4 regions of the Pseudomonas sp. B19(2017) genome follow, and region 1 is predicted to be linked to each of the others. Evidence: riboswitches for the same ligand, from Rfam matches in the RefSeq annotation. Region 1 holds a riboswitch; each other region holds the start of a gene.
The links. A riboswitch is a leader RNA that binds a small molecule or an ion and turns the genes downstream of it on or off. The one in region 1 is predicted to bind cobalamin.
Positions count from the first base shown of each region.

Region 1 (5,874 bases):
GCCAGTACCGGCAGAGCCGGAAACACATGGCTCAGGCCGGGTACGGGCCAGCGCAAGGCCACGCCGTGGCGTTGCACCAGGCGGCCGGTCAGGGTCATGGCCCCGGCCACACTGACCTGCTGACCCAGCACAGTGCGCACGGCCTGCTCGCACGGGTCCCAGCCTTGTGGCACGCGCAGGCCTGGGCGCTCCTGCAGCAGGCGAGCCATCAGCGGGTCGCGGGACAGATCGGCAGTGATGCGCGCGGGGTCGGCATCAAGGTCGAAGACCCGCCTCAGCCTGGCTGTCAGGCCGGGTAGCGCGTGAGCCGGGACGCCTTCAAGGCAGACCCGCAGGTACTGGCTGCGCGAAGGGGTAGCGTGCAAGACGGCATGGCGGCCGGCAGTCACCAGGGTACGGCGGTAGGTGCCGTCGAGGCAGGTCTCGATACCGGGGATGCAACGGGCAGCGAGGAAGGCCAGGGTCGAGGGCCAATGGTAAGGGGCACGGTAACGCAGCCACAGGATGTGGCGCCCGGGGGTGGGCAATGATCGGCGCACGGCGTGCATGGGGGTGAGCTTGGGCATGGGTGCATCATGCCAGCAAATGTAATGCCTGTACCGGCCCTATCGCCGGCAAGCCAGCTCCCACCTCGACCGCATTGATCCCAAGCCATGTGCAATACCTGTGGGAGCTGGCTTGCCGGCGATAGGGCCGGACAAGCCATTCAATCAATCAGGATCAATGCGCAGCGCCGTCCCGTGCATCGTGCATCTGCCCGAACCGCCCGGCATGGAAGTCGTCGAACGACTCGGCAATTTCTGCCTGGCTGTTCATCACGAACGGGCCATAACCCACTATCGGCTCGTCGATCGGTTCGCCGCTGAGCAACAGCAGGCTGGCACCTTCCAGCGCTTCGACAGCAACATCCACGCCGCCCCGGTCAAGCAGCACCAGGCTGGATGGGCCGGCTTCGCGCTCGCCGTTGATTCGCACATTGCCACGCAACACCACAAGCGCCGCATTGCGCCCGGCGGCCACCGGCAGTTGCAAGGCTGCACCGGCATTCAGGCGCAGATCCCAGACATCCATGGCGGTAAAGGTCCGTGCCGGGCCAGCGTGGCCACGATAGTCACCGGCAATCACCCGCAGGCTACCGCCCTCACGGTCCAACGCCACCACCGGGATCTCCTCGGCCAGCAGCGTCTGGTAGCCAGCCGCGGCGCGCTTGTCCCGCGCCGGCAGGTTGACCCACAGCTGTACCATCTCCAGCGTACCGCCAGTGCGGGCGAAGCCTGGGGAATGAAACTCTTCATGGATGATGCCATTGGCGGCTGTCATCCATTGCACGTCACCGGGGCCGATCAAGCCACCCGCGCCAGTGGAGTCCCGGTGCTCCAGCTCGCCCTGGTAAACGATGGTCACGGTTTCGAAGCCGCGGTGCGGGTGCTGGCCAACCCCACGCCGCGCGCTGGTTGGTGTGAAGTCATAAGGACCGGCATAGTCCAACAGCAGGAACGGGCTGATCTTGCTGGCCAGGTTGTCGTAGGTGAACAGGCTGCGCACCGGGAAACCATCACCTACCCAGTGGGCGTGAGGGCTGCGATGAATACCCAGAATCGTTTTCATGAGAAGGCTCCTCTCTTGGTTGGGATAACCTTATCAATGATGCCAATCACGCGGTAGCTGGCTGGTTTGGCATTCATCGTCCCATCAATGGAACAATTATCTCAACAAGAAACCAAGCACCCACTCCGCAGCCATGGCCGGGTCTTCCTGCATGAAGCAGTGCCCTCCGGGGACCTGCTGCGCGGTCACGTCAGGGTTGAGCGCCGCCAGGCGGTTCACCGAATGGGGCACGAAGGGATAGGTATGTTCGCCATACAGCACCCGTGTAGGCGTGCGGATCGCCGTCAGGCTCGCCCACATGCGCTTGGGGAACGAACTGAAGATTTCCACTTCACGGCTTGGTCGGCACTTGAGCACCACCGCTTCGCCACAGTCACCGATAGCGTGCTCGATGTAGGCGTGCAGCGCCGCATCGGTCCACCCCTTGAAGATCCCCCGCCCCTGCAGCGAAGCCAGGGCCGCCTCACGGTCAGGCCAGTGGCTGCGACGGCTGGCGGCCTTGCGCGCCAACGCATGGCGCCGATGCAAGCCGACCAGCGCTGCAACCCCCATCACTCCCAGCATGCGTCGGCTGAACAGTACCGGGTCAAGCAGCACGGCACGCGTGAACAGTTGCGGTTCACTAGCCAGGATCAGGCCGGTCAGTACGCCACCGAAGCTGTGCCCCACGGCAAAGCGCGGCACGTCGCCATACTCGCCTCGCCCGGCTGCGAAAGCGTCCACTGCCAGCGCAGCGGTGCGGTTCCAGCCACGAAACACCCCGCCGTGGTCACTGTCACCATGCCCCTGGACATCGCTGAGCCACAGGTCGAAGTGCTCGCCCAGGCGCATCAGCAACGGCTGGTAGGCCAGGCAGCAGAAGCCGTTGCCGTGCAGAAAGTGCAGCAGCGGCTTGCCACTGGCCGGGGTTCGCCAGCCACGCAGCGTGAAGCCTTCGGCGCATTCGTGAGACCAGGGGATCAACTGCATCGGCTACTGTACTCGCGAGGTCAGGAAAACGCCGATTCTACAAATAGCAGCGGGTACAGTGAAATCACCAGCAGCAAGGCCATCAGGACATTGAACAGCATCAGCCAGCGCGGATTCTGCAACAGGTTGCGCAGGGCGCTGCCAAACATTACCCAAACCCCCACGCTGGGCAGGTTGACCAAGGCGAACAAGGCGGCAATGACAATCACGTTGGTCACATAGCCTTGCGCCGGTGTGTAGGTGGTTATCGCCCCTACCGCCATCACCCAAGCCTTCGGGTTGACCCACTGGAATGCCGCCGCCCCCCAGAAGCCCAGCGGTTTGCGGGCCCTGGACGAGGCTGTGCCGACCGGCCCGGAGGTGGCGATCTTCCAGGCCAGGTACAGCAGGTAGATGGCGCCGGTGTAGCGCAGTACCGTATACAGCGCTGGCCAGGCCTTGAACACCTCGCCCAGGCCCAGGCCTACGGCCAGCACCATCACCATGAAACCGACGCTGATACCCATGGCATGGGGGATCGAGCGACGCACACCGAAGTTCACCCCCGAGGCCAGCAGCATGGTGTTGTTGGGGCCAGGTGTGATGGAAGATACGAAGGCAAACAGCACGAAGGCGGTCAGCAGGTCGGCAGAGGCAAGCATGGCAGGCATTCCACTTTCTTGACAGGTCCTGTCACACTAACGGAGTCGCCCTCCTGTGCGACCGGTACAGTTCCACTATATTGCATAGATACACATTGCTGTACCGCTACAACCCGACCAAGGAAGCCGTCACCATGAGCCTCACCATTCGCCCTGCCGTACGCGCCGATGCCGAGCAGATCCTGGCCTTCATCACCGAGCTGGCAGAGTACGAACGTGCCCGCCACGAGGTGATAGCGAGCGTTGCCGATATCGAGCACAGCCTGTTCGGCGAGGGCAGCACCGTGCACAGCCTGATTTGCGAGCGCGATGGCCGGGCAATCGGTTTTGCCGTGTATTTCTATAGCTACTCGACCTGGCTAGGCCGCAACGGTATCTACCTGGAAGACCTGTACATCACCCCTGAGCAACGCGGCGACGGCGCCGGGCGACAGTTGCTGCAACACATTGCCCGCGAGGCGGTGGCAAACAAATGCGGGCGCCTGGAATGGAGTGTGCTGGACTGGAACGAGCCGGCGATTGGCTTCTATGAGAAGTTGGGCGCCGAAGCGCAGGATGAGTGGGTGCGCTACCGGCTGGATGGGGACAAGCTGGCGGCGTTTGCTCGCGGGTGAGTGGGTGGATGCTCCCGGCACTGCAAAGCCAAAGCCCTACCATCACGGCAATTGACGCCAAGCCCGCCCCCATGCTCTCCTTATGCCTCGCGTTCAGGTGCCCCCGATGGGGGTGAAACGGGAAACCGGTGCGTTGCAGGCCCTCCAGCAGGGCCGGACAAGGCCGGTGCTGCCCCCGCAACGGTAAGCGAGCGAAGCGTCTGTACCACTGTGCCCGGTCATCGGGCATGGGAAGGTGACGCCTTCCAGGAGCCTGGCTCCTCCTCGCAAGCCCGGAGACCGGCCTGTCGTTCATGAACACCCCGCGGTGGGCGGGCGCTGTTGCATTCCCCTGAGCCGCCACGCTCGGGGCTGCCGCGCTTGCCCATTGCCCACAAAAAGCAGAGGAACGCGTCATGCCCGTCACCAGTGCCAAGCAACACAGCCTTACTACCCCCACCACCCTCAGCCAGCGTGTCGTCATCGCCGTCGGCGCCAGCCTGCTGGGCCTGTGCCTGGTGTACTTCGCTGGTTTCTCGCACATCGAGGCCGTGCACAACGCCGCCCACGACACCCGCCACAGCGCCGCCTTCCCCTGCCACTGAGTACGCCCGATGATCACACGCATTGCCCGTACCGCGGGCTTCAGTGGGCTGCTGGCGGCCTTGCTGCTGACCCTGCTGCAAAGCTTCTGGGTCACCCCGCTGATTCTCGAGGCTGAAACCTACGAGTCCGCGGCCCCCTCCGCCCAGCACGAACATGCTGTCGCAGTGGCCGGCCATGAACACAGCGCCGAAGCCTGGTCACCGGAAGACGGCTGGCAACGGGTACTGTCCACCACCGGCGGCAACCTGGTGGTGGCGGTCGGCTTCGCCCTGATCCTCACCGCCCTCTACAACCTGCGCGAACCAAAGCGTGCCGGCACGGGTGCACTGTGGGGCCTGGCGGGTTTCGCCGTGTTCTGCCTGGCCCCGACCCTGGGCCTGCCGCCTGAACTGCCAGGTACTGCAGCCGCCGACCTGGGACAACGCCAGGCCTGGTGGATCGGCACCGCCAGTGCCACTGCGCTGGGCCTGGCGCTGCTGGTGTTCGCTCGCCACGGGTTGCTGAAGGCACTGGGCGCCGTACTGCTGGTCATGCCCCATGTGATCGGTGCACCGCAACCCGAGGTGCACGAGAGCCTGGCCCCCGCAGCACTGGAAGCCCAGTTCAAAGTCGCCTCCTGGCTGACCAACGCCGCCTTCTGGCTGGCCCTGGGCCTGCTCAGCGCCTGGCTGTTCCGACGCTCCAGCCAGGCCTGATGCCAGCCTTCTACGCCGGTTTCGGCTGCCGTCAGGGTTGCCCGGTGGATACGCTGGAAACCTTGCTACGCCAGGCCCTGGACGATCAGGGCCTGGCGTTGGCCGACCTCAACGGTATCGCCAGCATCAGCCTGAAGGCCGACGAACCCGGTTTGCAGCAGCTGGCCAAGCGCCTCGACGTGCCCTTGGTGTTGTACGATTGCGCGCAGTTGCAACCCTACGCACACCAACTCAGCCACTGTTCCGCCACAGCCTATGCCCACAGCGGCTGCTGGGGCGTGGCCGAGAGTGCGGCACTGGCACTCGCCAGCCAGCGGTTGGGCACGGCCAGGTTGCTGCTGACGCGCCAGGTACTGGGCCCGGCTACCCTCGCCCTGGCCCGTTGAACGTTTCACCCTCCTCTTTCCTGCAAGGACATTCCATGACGGTCTACTTCATCGGTGCCGGCCCCGGCGACCCGGAACTGATCACGGTCAAGGGCCAACGGCTGATTCGCCAGTGCCCGGTGATCATCTATGCCGGTTCGCTGGTGCCGGCCGCCGTGCTCGAGGGCCATCAGGCCGAGACCGTGATCAACAGTGCCGAACTGCACCTGGAACAGATCATTGCCGCCATGCGCAGCGCGCATGAGCGAGGCCAGGATGTGGCGCGGGTACACAGTGGCGACCCCAGCCTGTACGGCGCCATCGGTGAGCAGATCCGTCACCTGCAGGCGCTGGGCATCGCTTACCAGATCATCCCCGGGGTCACTGCCACGGCGGC
Region 1 covers NZ_NEJR01000007.1:18,043-23,916, reverse strand. The annotation lists gene CAF70_RS12030 (DNA-3-methyladenine glycosylase) at 1-566, opposite strand, end outside; gene CAF70_RS12025 (pirin family protein) at 721-1,608, opposite strand; gene CAF70_RS12020 (alpha/beta fold hydrolase) at 1,705-2,577, opposite strand; gene CAF70_RS12015 (LysE family translocator) at 2,598-3,227, opposite strand; gene CAF70_RS12010 (GNAT family N-acetyltransferase) at 3,353-3,832, shown strand; cobalamin riboswitch at 3,911-4,135, shown strand; gene CAF70_RS12005 (CbtB domain-containing protein) at 4,228-4,416, shown strand; gene CAF70_RS12000 (CbtA family protein) at 4,426-5,112, shown strand; gene CAF70_RS11995 (cobalamin biosynthesis protein) at 5,112-5,498, shown strand; gene cobM (precorrin-4 C(11)-methyltransferase) at 5,534-5,874, shown strand, end outside.

Region 2 (5,874 bases), on a different contig from region 1:
TCCTGAAGTCGCGAAGATCAAGATCAAGATCAAGATCAAGATCAAGATCAAGATCAAGATCAAGATCAAGATCAAGATCAAGATCAAGATCAAGATCAAGATCAAGATCAAGATCAAGATCAAGATCAAGATCAAGAGCAAGAGCAAGCAGGTCTGGTGGTGACTCAATGTGCCAGTGAGATGCGCCGCTGCTCTTGCAAAGGCGGCGTGGAGGCGAGCCCAAGAATCAGATTTAATACCTTTCTTGTAGGCCGTTTCCCAAAGATACTCCCAACGCCTATTCTCTGTTGCGCGCGCCAAATGCGGTCTCTAGTCTCGGCATGTCGTTGACCTTCAATGACCGGGTTAGCCGCCCGAAATCGTCAGACACCGCAGCCGTGCAATACCGAGTAATCGGCATTGGCGCCTTATGGCGGCTGTGCGTGGGGCACCTGCGGGTGCGCCGGGTGCCTGACGTCCCGGTCGGCTAACCCACGTACAGCTGCCACCATACTGTTTAGCCGCTGTTGGTGGTCGCTTCACTACGACAGGAGCCTTAAATGACCACCGAAGAAACGAAATGCACAGTCGGCAAAACCATATTCTTTCAAGGTGAAAACCAGACCCACCCCCTGTTCCGCATCGAACCCGGCATCTCATGCCAGAACGCCCGCGAACAAGCCTCGGAATTGATTGGCTATGCACGGGACCTGACCATCGACGGCCTGATGGAAGACAAGCCAAAGCTGATCTGGGCCGCGCACTACCTTTGCGCCTTGGGCAAAGCGCTGCTGGATGATGCCGAACTCGGCATGATGCGTTAAGGCCTGAAAGGCGCGCAGACCAATCGCGGCATCGGCCGCGCTCCCATGGAGCCGCATATAACTGAAAGGTTTAGCAGGGGCTCTGTGGGAGCGGGCGTGCCCGCGAACACCGGCGCAGCCGGTGCCAGCCACCGCGTTGAATTCTTCGCGGGCACGCCCGCTCCCACATAGGCCACGTCGCGCTTGCGAAACGGGTTCCAGTTCCGGCCTGCGCCGGAGTTGATTCAAGCCTGCTTGAGCAGCAACGCCACCCCCGGGAAATATTGCCCCAGCTCGTTGTGCAACTTGCGATAGGCATAGGGGAAGTACCAGGCGATGGCGCAGGCGGTATGTTTCTGCAAATCTTCTACCAGGTCCTGCAGTTCCTCGGGGCTGGCGTGCTGGCCGGCCTTCCACGGGCTGATGAACAGCGCTCCGGCCTTCAACTGGCTGGGGTAGGCTACCTGGCGGGCGAGGGCAGCGGTCTGCTGCAGGGCGTCGGCCAGGTCCAGTCGGGCGATTTTCGGCCAGCGCTGACTGACACTGAGGTACAGCGCTTCATCGGCACTATTGATCGACAGGTCGCAGCGCGCTTCGTATTCACCTTCATCGCGCTGCTTCTTGCCGGCAAACTGCTGCAGTGCCGCCAGCTCCGCCTGCCAGGCCGCCGCGGCAAGCAACCCGGTATTGGCGGCTGCCCCATGCCAGTACGGTGCTTCGGCATCGCCGGCAAACTGGTTGAACCGGTCGATGCAGTCACCCCAGCGCTCCAGCACCGGGGCGAGAAACTCAAGGCGCGGGTTGTTGATGATCTGGCCTCGCATGCTGCGCTCTCCTGTTGTCGTTGTGATCGCGTTCAGCCGAAAGTGATGGCTATGTGATATCACTGGATCCAGTGTGGCACAACCCGGTGAATTGGCCATTACCCGGGCAATGCCTGTTCGACTGCAAAGCGCCCCGCTTTGATTGACGCTCCCGGTGCAACCCTCTAACCTTCGCGCGTGTTTCAGGTGCCCTGCCAGCCCCGTCTGGGCAGGGTGAAACTGGGAAGCCGGTGGGCGCCAGCATGGCGCGATTCCGGCGCTGCCCCCGCAACGGTAGGTGAGTCGCGGCCGCGCAGAGCCACTGGGTGTATGCCCGGGAAGGCGCGCAGGCCTGGGCCAAGGCCCGCTCACAAGCCCGGAGACCGGCCTGATACTGCCAACGGCATCACGGAGGGTGATGCGCGGTGCACTGTGGCGTCCGGCCACGGCCCCTGCGCGTTCTCCGTTTGCCCGCCTATTACCTGTCGCCGCGCCTTGCCGTGGCGCCAGCCAGCGGAGAACCCTGATGAGCGAACCCACCGAACGCGACGAACGCCACCTGGCGCGCATGCAGCGCAAAAAGGCGATCATCGACGAACGCATCGCCAATTCCCCCAACGAGTGCGGCCTGCTGCTGGTGCTGACAGGCAATGGCAAGGGCAAGAGCAGTTCGGCCTTCGGCATGCTCGCGCGCGCACTGGGCCATGGCATGCAGTGCGGTGTGGTGCAGTTCATCAAGGGCCGCAACAGCACCGGCGAAGAGCTGTTCTTCCGCCGCTTCCCCGAGCAGGTGCGCTACCACGTGATGGGCGAGGGCTTTACCTGGGAAACCCAGGACCGCCAGCGCGATATCGCCGCCGCCGAAGCGGCCTGGGTCGTGTCGCGCCAGTTGCTGCAAGACCCGAGCGTGCATTTCGTGGTGCTCGATGAACTGAACATCGCCCTCAAGCACGGCTACCTTGACCTTGATCAGGTGCTGTCCGATATCCAGGCCCGGCCGCCGATGCAGCATGTGATCGTCACTGGACGTGCCGCGAAACCCGAGATGATCGAGCTGGCCGACACCGTGACCGAGATGGGCATGCTCAAGCACGCCTTCCAGGCCGGCATCCGTGCACAGAAGGGCGTGGAACTGTGAGCCAGCCCCGTCATTGCCCTGCCGTACTGATCGCGGCACCCGCCTCTGGCCAGGGCAAGACCACCGTAACCGCCGCCCTGGCCCGGCTGCACCGCAACCTCGGACGCAAGGTACGGGTGTTCAAGTGCGGGCCCGACTTTCTCGACCCGATGATCCTCGAGCGGGCCAGCGGCGCGCCGGTGTACCAGCTCGACCTGTGGATGATCGGCGCCGGGGAAAGCCGCCGCCTGCTGTGGGAAGCAGCCGGCGAGGCCGACCTGATACTGATCGAAGGGGTGATGGGGCTGTTCGATGGCACGCCGTCCAGCGCCGATCTGGCGCGCCACTTCGGCGTGCCGGTACTGGCGGTGATCGACGGCACGGCCATGGCCCAGACCTTCGGCGCGCTGGCCTTGGGCTTGGCACGCTACCAGGCGGACCTGCCGTTTGCCGGTGTGCTGGCCAATCGGGTAGGCAGCCTGCGCCACGCGCAATTGCTGGAAGGCAGCCTGACCGAAGGTCTGCGCTGGTATGGCGGTTTGTCCCGCGAGCGTGGTATCGAGCTGCCTAGCCGCCACCTGGGGCTGGTCCAGGCCAGCGAACTGAACGACCTGGACGCGCGCCTGGATGCCGCTGCCGAGGCGCTTGGCGCCAGTTGCGATGCTGCTTTGCCGCCGCCAGTGAACTTTGCCGAACCCGAACCGCAAGCCAGTGCTGCCTCGTTGACCGGTGTGCGCATCGGCGTGGCGCGGGACGAGGCCTTTGCCTTCACCTATGGCGCCAACCTCGACCTGCTGCGCAACCTGGGCGCGCAGCTTGAGTTTTTCTCGCCGCTGCATGACCACGAATTGCCTGCCGTGGACAGCCTGTACCTGCCGGGCGGTTATCCCGAGCTGCACCACCACGCCCTGGCCGCCAACGCGCCCATGACCGAGGCGATACGTGCCCATCACGCCCAGGGCAAACCGTTGCTGGCAGAGTGCGGAGGTATGCTGTACCTGCTCGATGCCCTGACCGATGTGGCCGGCGAGCGTGCCGAACTGCTCGGCCTGCTGCCCGGCGAAGCAACCATGCAGAAGCGTCTGGCAGCCCTGGCGCTGCAGGCGGTGGAACTGCCGGAAGGCACCCTGCGCGGGCACACCTATCACCATTCGCTGACCAGTACTGCACTGGAGCCGATCGCCCGAGGCCTGAGCCCCAACGGCGGGCGTGGCAACGAAGCGGTGTACCGCCTGGGGCGGCTGACGGCTTCCTATGTGCACTTCTACTTCCCCTCCAACCCGGATGCGGCGGCGGCGCTGTTGCGACCATGAGTGAACACGCCTACAGCGACGCCGAGCGCGCCGCGATCTACCGGGCCATCGGCGAGCGCCGTGACATGCGCCATTTCGCCGGTGGCGAAGTGGCCCCGGAAGTGCTGGGCCGCCTGCTGGCCGCCGCACACCAGGCACCGAGCGTCGGGCTGATGCAGCCCTGGCGTTTTATCCGTATCACCCAACGCGACCTGCGCACGCGCATCCAGGCCTTGGTGGAAGCAGAGCGGGTGCGCACCGCCGAAGCCTTGGGCGAACGCTCCGACGCCTTCATGAAACTGAAGGTGGAAGGCATCAACGACTGCGCCGAACTGCTGGTGGCCGCGCTGATGGACAACCGCGAGCCGCATATCTTCGGCCGCCGCACACTGCCGGAAATGGACCTGGCCTCGCTGGCCTGCGCCATCCAGAACCTGTGGCTGGCGGCCCGTGGCGAAGGCCTGGGCATGGGCTGGGTGTCGCTGTTCGACCCGCAGGCGCTGGCGGCCCTGCTGGGCATGCCGACCGGGGCCAAGCCGGTCGCGGTGTTGTGCCTGGGGCCGGTGACGGAGTTCTACCCGGCCCCGATGCTGGTGCTGGAAAACTGGGCCGAGGAACGGCCCTTGAGCGAAATGCTCTTTGAGAACCAATGGGGAGAGCGCCAATGAGCGTGGCTTTGCTGACAGTGGCCGGCGTGGCCCTGGATGCCTTGCTGGGTGAACCGCAGCGGCGCCACCCGCTGGTGGCCTTCGGCAACATGGCCAGTAACCTCGAGCGCCGCCTGAATGCCGGCGGGCGCGGCTGGCGCAGCCACGGGGTGAGCGCGTGGTTCCTGGCCGTGGTGCCGCTTACCCTGGTGGCGCTGATCCTGTCCTGGCTGCCGTACATCGGCTGGCTGGTCGACGTGCTGGCACTGTATTGTGCCGTCGGGCTGCGCAGCCTGGGCGAACACGTGTTGCCGGTGGCCAGTGCCTTGCGCCAGGGTGACCTGCAGGAAGCTCGGCGCCGTGTGGGCTACCTGGTCAGCCGCGAAACCCGCGAGCTGGACGAACCGGCCGTGGCCCGGGCGGCCACCGAATCGGTGCTGGAGAATGGCAGCGATGCGGTATTCGCCGCGCTGTTCTGGTTCGTGGTGGCCGGCGCGCCAGGCGTGGTGCTGTACCGCCTGAGCAACACCCTGGACGCCATGTGGGGCTACCGCAACGAACGTTTCGAACGCTTTGGCTGGTGCGCGGCGCGCGTCGACGATGTGCTCAACTATATTCCCGCCAGGCTGGTGGCATTGACCTACGCGTTACTGGGCAAGACCCGCCTGGCCCTGGCCTGCTGGCGCAAGCAGGGCCCGCTGTGGGACAGCCCCAATGCCGGGCCGGTGATGGCCGCCGGTGCTGGTGCGTTAGGGGTGGTGCTCGGGGGACCGGCGGTATACCACGGCGAGTTGCATGAGCGGCCGCGCCTGGGTGACGGGCCAATGGCCGACGCCGATGCCATCGAGCGCGGCTGGGGCCTGGTGCAGCGCGGCGTATGGCTGTGGCTGCTGGTGATCTGCCTGGGAACCTACATCAATGCTTGAACACGGAGGCCGCCTGCTGCGGGCGGTACGGCAATACGGCATCGCCCGCGAGCAATGGCTCGATCTGTCCAGCGGCATTGCGCCATGGCCTTTCCCGATTCCACCGATTCCCATGGAGGCTTGGGCGCGCCTGCCGGAGACGGAGGATGGCCTGGAGGACGCCGCACGCGCGTATTACGGCGCTCGCCAACTGCTGCCGGTGGCCGGTTCCCAGGCTGCGATCCAGGCGTTGCCGCTGTTGCGCGCAGCCGGCCGGGTAGGGGTGCTGACGCCGTGCTATGCCGAGCACCCATACGCCTGGCAACGG
Region 2 covers NZ_NEJR01000036.1:7,930-13,803, reverse strand. The annotation lists gene CAF70_RS25850 (hypothetical protein) at 1-163, shown strand, start outside; gene CAF70_RS25845 (DUF3077 domain-containing protein) at 540-803, shown strand; gene CAF70_RS25835 (hypothetical protein) at 1,028-1,606, opposite strand; cobalamin riboswitch at 1,774-1,992, shown strand; gene cobO (cob(I)yrinic acid a,c-diamide adenosyltransferase) at 2,112-2,723, shown strand; gene CAF70_RS25825 (cobyrinate a,c-diamide synthase) at 2,720-4,015, shown strand; gene bluB (5,6-dimethylbenzimidazole synthase) at 4,012-4,662, shown strand; gene cbiB (adenosylcobinamide-phosphate synthase CbiB) at 4,659-5,567, shown strand; gene cobD (threonine-phosphate decarboxylase CobD) at 5,560-5,874, shown strand, end outside.
Region 2: it holds a riboswitch for cobalamin, as region 1 does, so the genes downstream of both, cobO (cob(I)yrinic acid a,c-diamide adenosyltransferase) here and CAF70_RS12005 (CbtB domain-containing protein) in region 1, are expected to answer to the same signal.

Region 3 (5,874 bases), on a different contig from region 1:
ACTACTACGGCACCCCGCTGATTGACGGCCACTACCGCAGCAGCCTGCGCAACAAGAACTACAACGTGCAGGACGATGTGCAGCATTACGTCGATGAATGGACCCGCCTGAACACTGACTGGACGTTGAACGACCACCTCAGCACCAGCAACCAGCTGTACTACATCAAGAGCCGCCGTCACTGGCGCAACGCCGAGGACTACAGCTGGGACGCCGAGCACCAGCAGTTGCTGCGCGGCAGTTACCTGGAAATCAAGCACAACCAGGAACAGTTCGGCGATCGCCAGGCCTTCACCCTCGATCACACGTTGTTCGGCCTGGCCAGCAGGACCGTGGTCGGCGCCGAGTACAACAAGGTCCGTTTCAACGTCGACAGCAACGCGCCCTACAACGATGTGGGCGGCGACTACGTCGACCCGTGGCAGCCGCAGCCGGGTTGGTTCCACAGCGCCTCGCCGCTGCGCCCGCAAACGCTGTCCACCACCCACACCTTCGCCCTGTTCGCCGAAAACCGCCTGCAGTTGAGCGAACGCTTGTCACTGGTCACCGGCGTGCGCCGCGACCAGAACCACATCGACCAGGCAAAGCTGACAGACGACAGCCGCAGCGACCAGAGCCTGCAAGGTGGCAACTGGCGTGCCGGGCTGGTGTTCGCGGTCAGCGACGACCTGTCGTTGTATGGCCAGTACGCCACCAGCGAGGATGGGGTCGACAACCTTGTAAGTCTGAACGCCAAGCAGATGCACTACGACCTGACCGAGGCCAGGCAGACCGAAGTGGGCCTCAAGCAGCGCTTCTGGGAGGGACGGGGCGAATGGACATTGGCCGCCTACCACATCGTCAAGAAGAAGCTGCTGGTGGATGATCCGGTCACCCACGACAAGCAGCAGGCTGGCCAGCAGACCTCCGACGGCCTGGAGGCATCCCTGGAACTGGCGCTGGCGCACCAGTGGCAGGTGTCGGCCAACGCGGCGATCGTGCGCGCCAGGTATGACGATTTCGATGAAATGGTCGGCGGCGTGGCACAGGACCGTGCCGGCAATCGCCCGGCCAACGTACCGCGGCGTACTGCCAACCTTTGGTTGAGCAAAGGCTTCGGCCAGCAGGTGGAGGCCGGTATTGGCGCGCGCTATGTGGATGAGCGCTATGCCAACACCGCCAACACCCAGAGCGCCCCCGGCTACACCGTGGTCGATGCCAACATCGGCTGGCAGGTGTTGCCGGATGTAAGGCTGGGGTTGCAGTTGAACAACCTGTTCGACCGTGAGTATGTGCAGTCGGCGTTCAGTGGCCAGCAGTGGTTGATGGGTACGCCACGGTCGTACTTTGCGACGGTGGATTACAGCTTCTGACCTGAACTGCCTGCACCGGCCTCTTCGCGGGCTTGCCCGCTCCCACAGGTACTGCACCGATTTCAGCATGGGTGAAATTCCTGTGGGAGCGGGCACGCCCGCGAAAGGGCCGGTACAGGCCCCACAAAAACAGTTACCAACTCACTACCAATTAGTTATAAGATAACGTTTCATTTGACATCCATTCCTGCCAGCGAACGTTCATGACAAGCGCCACCGCCACCCCCACCCTGCTCACCCAGCGCCTGCAGAGCATCGATGCCCTGCGCGGCCTGGTGATCCTGTTCATGCTCCTGGACCACGTCCGCGAAACCTTCTTCCTGCACCGTCAGGTCAGCGACCCGATGGCAATCGATACCACCGAGCCCTCGCTGTTCTTCAGCCGCACCCTGGCCCACCTGTGCGCGCCGGTATTCGTCATGCTGACCGGCCTGTCGGCCTGGCTGTACGGCGAGAAACACCAGGGCCGCAGCGATGTCTCGGCGTTCCTGTTCAAACGCGGGCTATTCCTGGTGGTGCTGGAATTCACCCTGGTCAACTTCGCCTGGACCTTCCAGCTGCCACCCAGCGTCATCTACCTGCAAGTGATCTGGGCCATCGGCGTCAGCATGATCGCCCTGTCGTTGCTGGTCTGGTTGCCACGTGCCGCCCTGATCGCCCTGGGCGCCATCATCATCGCCGGCCACAATTTGCTCGATGGCCTGCACTTTGGCGCCGAATCCGCCCTGCATGTGCCATGGGCGATACTGCATGACCGGGGCTGGCTGGCGTTCTCCGAAAGCCTGCGCCTGCGCACCTCGTACCCGGTGCTGCCGTGGGTCGGTGTCATTGCCCTGGGCTATGGTCTGGGCCCGTGGTTCGCCCGTGGCAGCGATGCCGGCCAGCGCCAGCATCGCCTGCTGCTGGCCGGGTTGATCGCGCTGCCGGGCTTTGTCGTGCTGCGCCTGCTCAACGGCTACGGCGAGGCGCCATGGAGCGCTTACCCAACCCTCACGCAAACCCTGATGAGCTTCTTCAACATCACCAAGTACCCACCGTCGCTGCTGTTCCTGGCCCTGACCCTGGGCTGCGGCCTGCTGTTGCTGCGCGCCTTCGAACGCGCTGGCCAGGCCCGCTGGATCAGCGCCCTGGCGGTGTTCGGCGCGGCCCCCATGTTCTTCTATTTGCTGCACCTGTATGTGCTGAAGCTGCTGTACCTGGCCAGCGTGGCGCTGTTCGGCCGCAACCATGGCGACTACTTCGGCTTCGACGGCATCGCCGCGGTGTGGCTGGGGGCCGTGTTGCTGGCGGTTTCACTGTACCTGCCGGTGCGCTGGTTCGCCCGGCTGAAGGCGCGGCGACGTGACATCCGCTGGCTTAAGTACTTCTGAAAAGCGTTTTCACCCGGCGGCGCGATGGTCTACCATGCCGGCCGCCGGTTTCCATCACGGAACTAACAGGGAATCCCAGGCCCGTCATGACGGGCCAAACGGAACTGCCCCCGCAACTGTAGGTGCCGAGCCTGCTCCATCGATGCCACTGGGCCAGCAACCCGGGAAGGCCGGAGCCAGGCCATGACGCACCAGTCAGGAGACCTGCCGGCCTACATTCACCAACCGGCGGGGTGTCCGGGATTGGCCATCAGTGTTGCCCCTGCCAACCGCGGGGCTCGGCGATGCCTGTCCGTGCGTTCCTCACCCGAACTGTCCGATAGGAGATCGCCCAGCATGCTGCCCCGTTTAGCCACCCTGCTCGCTGGCCTCGGCCTCACCGGCCTGGCCCAGGCTGCTGCCACCCACTACCCGCTGACGCTCGACAACTGCGGCAAGCCGCAAACCTTCGCCCAGGCACCGCAGCGCGCGGTCACCATCGGCCAGGCCGGTACCGAGATGCTCTACGCGCTGGGGCTGGGCGACAAACTGGCGGGCACCTCGCTGTGGTTCAACAATGTGCTGCCCGAGTACCAGGCGCAGAACGACAAGGTGCCGCGCCTGGCCGACAATGAGCCCAGCTTCGAGGGGGTGGTAGGCAAGCGCCCGCAGCTGGTGACGGTGCAGTTCGAATGGATGGTCGGTGCCCAAGGCGCAGTCGGCACCCGGGAACAGTTCGACGAACTGAACATCCCCACCTACCTGTTACCGTCGGATTGCGAAGGCAAGGACAACCTGGTGGGCGCCGACGGCACCCGCCTGCAGGCGTTCCAGGTCGAGAGCATCTACAAGAGCGTCAGCCAGCTGGCGGCAATCTTCGACGTGCCAGACCGTGGCACGGCCCTGAACGCCGAGCTCAAAGGCCGCCTGGACAGTGCCAAGGCGCAACTGGCCGGCAAGGACCTGTCCACCACCTCGGCGCTGTTCTGGTTCTCCAGCGCCGACCTGCACATCGACCCCTACGTGGCGGGACGCCAGGGGGTCGCCGATTTCATGCTGCGCACCCTCGGCGTGCGCAATGTGGTCGAATCCAGCGAAGAGTGGCCGACCGTTGGCTGGGAAACCCTGGCCAAGGCCAACCCCACCTGGCTGATCATCGCCCGCATGGACCGCCGCCGCTACCCCGCGGACGACTACCGGAAGAAGCTGGCATTCCTGCGCAGCGACCCGGTAACGCGCAACATGGATGCGGTGAAGCACGACCGCATCATCATCCTCGACGCCGACGCCATGCAGGCCGGCATTCGCCTGTTCCGCGGCCTGCAGACACTGTCCGCAGCCTTCGCCAGCGGTAAAGCAGCCCAATGATGATGCGCCTGTTCCCCTGCATCGCTGTTGCCCTGGCCGCTCTGTTGATAGCCCTGCTGGCCGGCACCGCTATCGGTGAGAGCAACCTGTCACCCGGCGTGGTCGGCCAGGTGCTGGCCAACCACCTGTGGCAGGCCGGCTACCCGGTCGACCCGATCGATGCCGGCATCATCTGGAACTACCGCCTGACCCGCACTTTGGTTGCGGCGGCCTGTGGGGCCGGCCTGGCCATCTGCGGCGTGATCCTTCAGGCGCTGTTGCGCAACCCGTTGGCCGAACCTTACCTGCTGGGGCTGTCTGCCGGTGCCTCGACCGGTGCGGTGCTGGTCGGCCTGCTGGGCCTTGGCAGCGTGGCGCTGAGCATGTCCGGCGGCGCTTTCATTGGCGCCTTGGCAGCGTTTGCCCTGGTGCTGGTGCTGGCCCGCGCAGCCGGCCCCAGCAGCAACAACGCCCAGGTGATTCTCGCCGGGATCGCCGGCTCGCAACTGTTCAACGCCCTCACCGCCCTTCTCATCACCAAGTCGGCTACCGCCGAGCAGGCGCGCGGCATCCTGTTCTGGCTGCTGGGCAACCTTAGCGGCGTGCGGTGGCCTTCGGTGTGGCTGGCCGTGCCAGTGGCGCTGTTCGGGCTGGTGGTGTGCCTGTGGCACCGCCGTGTGCTGGATGCCTTCACCTTCGGTGCCGACTCGGCGGCGTCGCTGGGTATCCCGGTGCGGCGCACCCAGTTGCTGCTGATCAGCTGCGCGGCGCTGGTGACCGCGGTGATGGTATCCATCGTCGGCGCCATCGGTTTTGTCGGGCTGGTGATTCCCCATGCCCTGCGCCTGCTGCTCGGCCCCGGGCATAGCCGCCTGCTTCCCGCCAGCGCACTGGGCGGGGCACTGTTCCTGGTTGCCGCCGACATCCTGTCGCGCACCTTGATCCCCGGCCAGGTGATCCCCGTTGGTGTAGTCACCGCACTGCTCGGCGCACCGGTCTTCGCGTTGATCCTGATCAGCCGCCGGGGGCGCCCATGACAGTCATGACGGCGGTACGGGTGGCCCCCTTGAGTTGCCAGCGCCTGGGGCTGCAGCTGGCCGGCAATACCGTACTCAGCGACATCGAACTGAGTGTTGTCACCGGTGAAACCCTGGGCATCGTCGGCCCCAACGGCTCCGGCAAATCCTCGCTGCTGAAGGTGCTGGCCGGGCTGCGCAGGCCAGGCAGCGGCAGCGTGCAGCTGCTGGGCGAGCCACTGGCACAGTTACCGCGCCGCCGTGTCGCCCAGGCCCTCGCGCTGGTCGAACAGCAGGCCGATACCCTTGATGCGATCAGCGTGTTCGACGCCGTTGCCCTGGGCCGCACGCCCTGGTTGTCGGCGCTGGCGCCATTCTCCCGGGAAGACCGCGCGATCGTCGAGCAAGCCCTGGCCGACCTCGACGCCCTGCACCTGCGCACACGCTTGTGGGGGTCGCTGTCCGGTGGCGAGCGCCAGCGCGTGCACATCGCCCGAGCCCTGGCACAGCGGCCCCAGGTGCTACTGCTGGACGAGCCGACCAACCACCTCGATATCCAGCACCAGCTAGGCCTGCTGCAACAGGTGCAAGCCCTGCCGGTGACCACCCTGGTGGCCCTGCACGACCTCAACCAGGCGCTTACCTGCGACCGTATCGCGGTGCTCGACAAGGGCCGCCTGGTCGCCCTCGGCAAACCGCTCGAGGTGCTCACCCCCGAGCGCCTGCTGAGCACCTTCGGCGTGCACGCCCACTATCTCATCGACCCCTTCGACGGCGCGCGCATCTTGCGTTTTCGCGCCCCCTGAACAG
Region 3 covers NZ_NEJR01000005.1:167,162-173,035, forward strand. The annotation lists gene CAF70_RS09970 (TonB-dependent siderophore receptor) at 1-1,352, shown strand, start outside; gene CAF70_RS09975 (DUF1624 domain-containing protein) at 1,556-2,722, shown strand; cobalamin riboswitch at 2,751-2,949, shown strand; gene CAF70_RS09980 (ABC transporter substrate-binding protein) at 3,059-4,069, shown strand; gene CAF70_RS09985 (iron ABC transporter permease) at 4,069-5,085, shown strand; gene CAF70_RS09990 (ABC transporter ATP-binding protein) at 5,082-5,870, shown strand.
Region 3: it holds a riboswitch for cobalamin, as region 1 does, so the genes downstream of both, CAF70_RS09980 (ABC transporter substrate-binding protein) here and CAF70_RS12005 (CbtB domain-containing protein) in region 1, are expected to answer to the same signal.

Region 4 (5,874 bases), on a different contig from region 1:
GCAGCCGCCCTTCAGGCGATTCTCCGAACACATGCAGGCCATCGCGAATCTGCGATTCCTTCAGGTCGCACAGGTAGGTGTCCAGCCGTGGCAGCCACACGGCGGCATCGTCCAGTTGCCCTTCCAGTTGCAGCTCGCGGTCGATGTGGTTGGCCTTGACCAGTTCGAGGATATCGCGCTGCAACTCGCGCGCGCGCCGCGGGTCGAGCAGCTGTGCTTCGTAGAACTCGTCGGCCAGTTGTTCCAGGTGGCGCAGCGGCCCATAGGTTTCGGCGCGGGTCAGCGGCGGCATCAGGTGGTCGATGATCACCGCCTGGGTGCGGCGCTTGGCCTGTGCGCCCTCGCCCGGGTCATTGACGATGAACGGGTAGATGTTCGGCAGCGGGCCGAGCAAGGCGTCCGGCCAGCACTGGGCCGACAGCCCTACGCCTTTGCCGGGTAGCCATTCGAGGTTGCCGTGCTTGCCAACATGGATCACCGCATCAGCTGCAAAGGCATGGCGCAGCCAGAAGTGGAACGCCAGGTAGCCGTGCGGCGGCACCAGGTCGGGGTCGTGGTACACCGCACTGGGGTCCACCTGGTAGCCGCGTGCCGGCTGGATGCCGACGAAGGTCAGGCCGAAGCGCAGGCCGGCGACCATCAACCGGCCACTGCGGTGCATCGGGTCTTGCTCGGGCGGCCCCCAGCGCTCCAGTACCGCCTGGCGGTTGCCCTCGGGCAGGCGCTCGAATGCGGCCTGGTAATCGGCCAGGCTCAGGCTCTGGGCGCAGGGGCGCTGATCGAGGTGGTCGAGGTCGTTGGTCACGCCGCCAAGCAGCTGGTGGATCAGTTGCGTGCCGCTGCCCGGCAAATCGGCCAGCGGGTAGCCTTCGGCTTGCAGGGCCTTGAGGATGTTCAGCGCGGCTGCGGGGGTATCCAGGCCGACACCATTGCCAATGCGGCCATCCCGGGTCGGGTAGTTGGCCAGCACCAGGGCCACGCGCTTCTGGGTGTTCGGCAGGCGTGCAAGCTCGACCCAGCGGCGCGCCAGTTCGGCGACGAAGTCCATGCGCTCGGGGTGGGCGCGGTAGCACACCACATCGGACTGGCTGCGTTCGCTGCGCCAGGCCATGTCCTTGAAGCTGACCGGGCGGGTGATGATGCGCCCGTCCAGCTCGGGCAAGGCAATGTGCATGGCCAGGTCGCGCGCGCCCAGGCCCTGCTCGCTGGCTTCCCAGCCGGGCTGGTTGTCTTGCGCGCAGATGGCCTGCAGCACCGGAATGTCGCGACGGAACGGGCGCAGGTTGGGGCGTTCCGGGCTGGACAGGGCAAAACCGGTGGTGTTGACCAGCACCTCGGCGCCGACCTCGTCCAGCCAGGCTTCGACCTGCTCCAGGCAGGTGCTTTCCTTGAGGCTGGCCACGGCGATCGGCAACGGGTTGAGCCCGGCGGCCTGCAGGCGCTGGCAGAACACGTCGATGAACGCGGTGTTGGCCGCCTGCAGGTGCGAGCGATAGAACAGCAGCGGCGCCACCGGCTGCTCGGGGTGCCACTGCGGGTACCAGTCCTCCAGCGCCGCGCTACCCTTCTGCGGGTGGTACACCGCCGTGCGCGGCAACGGCTGCGGCTCGTCCCAGGTATAGTCGCGGCCCAGCCATTGGTTGGCCAGGCAGTTGAACAGGTTGATGGCGTTGGCCTTGCCGCCCTGGCGCAGGTAGTGCCAGAGGCGCTCGGCCTGCGCGCCGCTGACAGTGCCCAGGCTGGTCAGCTCCGGGTCCGGGCGGTCGTCGCCCGGCACCAAAATCAGCTGCACGCCACGGGCAGCCAGCTCGACCAGTTGCTCGACACCATAGCGCCAGTAGCCAACGCCACCGTGCAGCGACACCAGAATGACCTTGGCATGGCGCAGCACTTCGTCAAAGTATAGATCGACCGAGGCGTGGTTCTGCACCTGCATCGGGTTGGCCAGGCGCAGGCTGGGGAAATCCTCGGGCAATTGCTCGGCGGTATCGGCGAGCAATGCCAGGTGCGAATCGCCGCTGCAGAGAATCACCAGCTCGGCGGGCGTCTGGCCGAGGTCGGCAATGCTGTCATCCGGCACGAAGCCGCCGGGCTGGGTCCGCAGCAGGTGCATGGGTCAGGCGCCCAGGGCCTGGCGCAGGCGCGCTTCAAGCTGGGCGGCATCGAGGTCCTGGCCGATCAGCACCAGGCGGGTGATGCGCGGCTCGTCGGCGCGCCAGGCGCGGTCGAAGTGCTTGTCGAAACGGGTCCCCACGCCTTGCACCAGCAGGCGCATCGGTTTGCCCGGGATGGCAGCGAAGCCTTTGGCACGCAGGATGCCGAACTCCACAACCAATTGGGTCAGGGCGTCGAGCAGCAGGCTTTCGTCGGCTTCCGGCAGGTCAATGGAGATGGAATCAAAGGCGTCGTGGTCATGATCGTCATGGTCGTCGCCGTCGTGGTGCGAGTCGTGGTGAGTACGGCGGCCATCGATGTGCGCCTCGGACTCGGCACCCACGCCCAGCAGTACTTCCAGTGGCAGCTTGCCGCTGCTGGCTTCGACCACTTTCACCGCTGGCGGCAGTTCTTCGGCGACTTCGGCGCGGACCTTGGCCAGGCCTTCGGCGTCGATCAGGTCGGCTTTGTTCAGCACCACCAGGTCGGCGCTGGCCAGCTGGTCGGCGAACAGCTCGTGCAGCGGCGATTCGTGGTCCAGGTTAGGGTCGAGCTTGCGCTGGGCATCGACCTGGTCCGGGTAGGCGGCGAAGGTGCCGGCAGCCACAGCCGGGCTATCGACCACGGTGATTACCGCGTCGACGGTGCAGGCATTGCGGATTTCCGGCCACTGGAAGGCTTGCACCAGAGGTTTGGGCAGGGCCAGGCCGCTGGTTTCGATGAGAATATGGTCCAGGTCGCCACGGCGTGCCACCAGCTCCCGCATTACCGGGAAGAATTCTTCCTGCACGGTGCAGCACAGGCAGCCGTTGGCCAGCTCGTAGACGCGGCCGCTGGCTTCTTCCTCGGTGCAACCGATGCTGCACTGTTTGAGGATTTCGCCATCGATGCCCAGCTCGCCGAACTCGTTGACGATCACCGCGATGCGGCGGCCCTGGGCGTTGTCGAGCATGTGGCGCAGCAAGGTAGTCTTGCCCGAGCCGAGGAAGCCGGTGACGATGGTGACGGGGAGCTTGGCCAGTGTTTTCATGTCGCATTGCCCTTGGCAGTGTGGCGCGGGCATGCAGGACGACAGCCGCGGGCCAGGTCGGCCGGGCTTGTTCGCCACCGGATCACCCCGCCCGGTTGAAAGTCGAAAACGTGACGAGGCAGGTCTCCTGGCTCGCACCGTTCCATGTGCCCGCTGGAGCAGCAGGCTGGCGGGATGACGCCTTCCCGCGCGCGGGCGCAGTGGCTGTGTCGATCCGTTGTCGGTGCTTACAGTTGCGGGGGCAGCCGCGGCTTGTACCGCGTTCCCGTCTTAGCTTCGGCCTGGCCGAAGAACCTCGAAGTGGCAAGGCTACGCAGTGGCTGGCGGGTGGTCAACCATTGCTGTCGGGCCGGCCGACAACAATTGACGCGACTGCGTTACAGTGGTGGCTTTGAGCAGCGAGGCCCACCGGTGAAACCCCTGAACAAGCGCGATATTGCACGCCTGGAGCGTGAACTGGTGGTTTGCCTGACCGAAGCCTGCGAAACAGCAAAGGCGGAAATCGTTGGTTTCAGCTGGCTTACCCACCGTCTGGCTCCCGAAGATTTTCCGGCCAGCCTGCGCATTACCTGGGTGTTCGAGCGAGAGGCCGACAAGGCCACCGCTTTGGCGGGCGACGCGAAGGTGCGCATGCTGGCGCTGACGGGCCTTGCGCTGGAGCAGGCCGGCATTCAGCTGGACCATCCGGCCTGGCATGTTCGGTTTGACAGTGAAGAGGCCTGCCAGCAGAACCACGGGGGCGACTGGAGCAAGCGCTTGATGGGGCGCTGAACCAGGGCATGCGCGCTCCTACAAGGGCCGCAGTGCATTCGCGGAATCTGTTTTCGCGCGACAACGATGCCTCTTTCCGTTAGGCTACGCATTCCACTTTCACGAGGTGTTCGTCCAATGCGCCATTGATGCCGCCGTCCCTTCGACGGCCAGTCTTCAGCCTCCGGTTCGCCCCGGAGATGTCGCGGCATTTGTGGAGTTGTGCATGACGAACACGTCGATCCTGACGCTGGACAGCGTCTCCTTGGCCTTGCCTGACGGCAGGCTGTTGTTTACCGACCTCAGCGAAACCTTCGACCAACGCCGCACCGGCCTGGTCGGGCGCAACGGCGTGGGCAAGAGCCTGCTCGGGCAGATACTTGCCGGCCAGCGCGAGCCCAGCAGGGGCCAGTGTCGGCGCCTTGGGCGCATCCATCTTCTGGACCAGCAGGTGATCGAGCACAGCACCACGGTTGCCGACCTGGCCCAGGTGGGCTCGGTGCTCGCTGCGCTGGAGCGCATCGAGCAAGGCAGCGTCGCAGCCAGTGACTTCGACACCGTTGGCGAACGCTGGGATATCCGCGAGCAATTGCAGGGGCAGCTGCAACGGCACGGCCTGGGGCAGCTTGACTGGCACCAGCCCGCCCACAGCATGAGCGGCGGTCAGGCCATGCGCGTGGCGCTGGTCGGCGCCTGGCTCAGCGAAGCGGACTACCTGATCCTCGACGAACCGAGCAATCACCTGGACAGCAACGCCCGCGCCCAGTTGCTGGGCATGATCCAGGCCTGGGACCGAGGCCTGCTGGTGATCAGCCACGACCGCAGCCTGCTGGCGCACATGCAGCGCATCGTCGAGTTGTCCAGCCTGGGTTTGCAGGCCTTCGGCGGCGACTACAGCTTCTATTCAGCACAGAAGACCAGCCAGACCGAACAGGCCCAACAGCAACTTGCCCGGCTGAAACAGGAGCAACAACGCCAGGCCCGTGAACGGCAGCGTCAGCGCGAAGACCTGGAGCGTCATCAAGCGCGGGCCGGGCGCCAGGCCAGGTGCGCCAATCAGGCCAGGATACTGCTCGACCGCCAACAGCAGCGCAGCCAGGCCACGGCAGGCAAGCAACGCCGCGATCATCGCGACGCCCGGCAGGCGCTGCAGGGCAAAGTGCGCGACGCCGCCGGCGAAGTGGAGCAGGACATTGCTATTACCCTGCATGCACCTACACCGCAGCGCCATGCAGGTCGCGAAGTATTGGCCCTGCAGGCACTGCGCCTGCCACATGGCACCCGCAAGCCGCTTGACCTACGCGTGTGCCTGGGCCAGCGGGTTGGCCTGGTCGGTGACAATGGCAGTGGCAAGTCCACATTGCTCAAACTGATGAACGGCGAGTTGACGGCATCTGCCGAGTACCTGCGCCTCAGCGGCGAAACCGCCCTGCTCGACCAGCATTGCAACTCATTGCCGGGCGACACCAGCGTGCTTGAGCACCTGCGCCAGGCCAACCCGTCGCTGGCCCAGGGCGAATTACGCAGCCGCCTGGCGCAACTGGGCCTGGATGCGGCCCGTATCGAGCTGCCCAGCAGCCTGCTTAGCGGCGGTGAGCGGATGAAGGCAGCGCTTGCCGCCGTACTGTACCGCGAGCGGCCGCTCGACCTGTTGCTGCTGGACGAACCCGGCAATCACCTGGACCTGCCATCACTAGCAGCCCTGGAGCGCATGCTCGGGCAGTTTCGCGGGGCGCTGGTGGTGGCCTCGCACGACGCGGTATTGCTGCAAAACCTGGCGCTTGACGCATACCTGCAGCTGTAACAAACGAAAAAAATGCATTGCAGGCTATCAATTCGTGACTGGCCGTTCCCGATCTGCCACGGATGTATTATGGTGGCGTGGTGCGCATATAACAGCAGCCCGAGCAATCGGGCACCTGCAAGACAATGAGGGTGTC
Region 4 covers NZ_NEJR01000003.1:233,152-239,025, reverse strand. The annotation lists gene cobN (cobaltochelatase subunit CobN) at 1-2,113, opposite strand, end outside; gene cobW (cobalamin biosynthesis protein CobW) at 2,117-3,184, opposite strand; cobalamin riboswitch at 3,284-3,497, opposite strand; gene CAF70_RS06880 (hypothetical protein) at 3,596-3,955, shown strand; gene CAF70_RS06875 (ATP-binding cassette domain-containing protein) at 4,161-5,738, shown strand.
Region 4: it holds a riboswitch for cobalamin, as region 1 does, so the genes downstream of both, cobW (cobalamin biosynthesis protein CobW) here and CAF70_RS12005 (CbtB domain-containing protein) in region 1, are expected to answer to the same signal.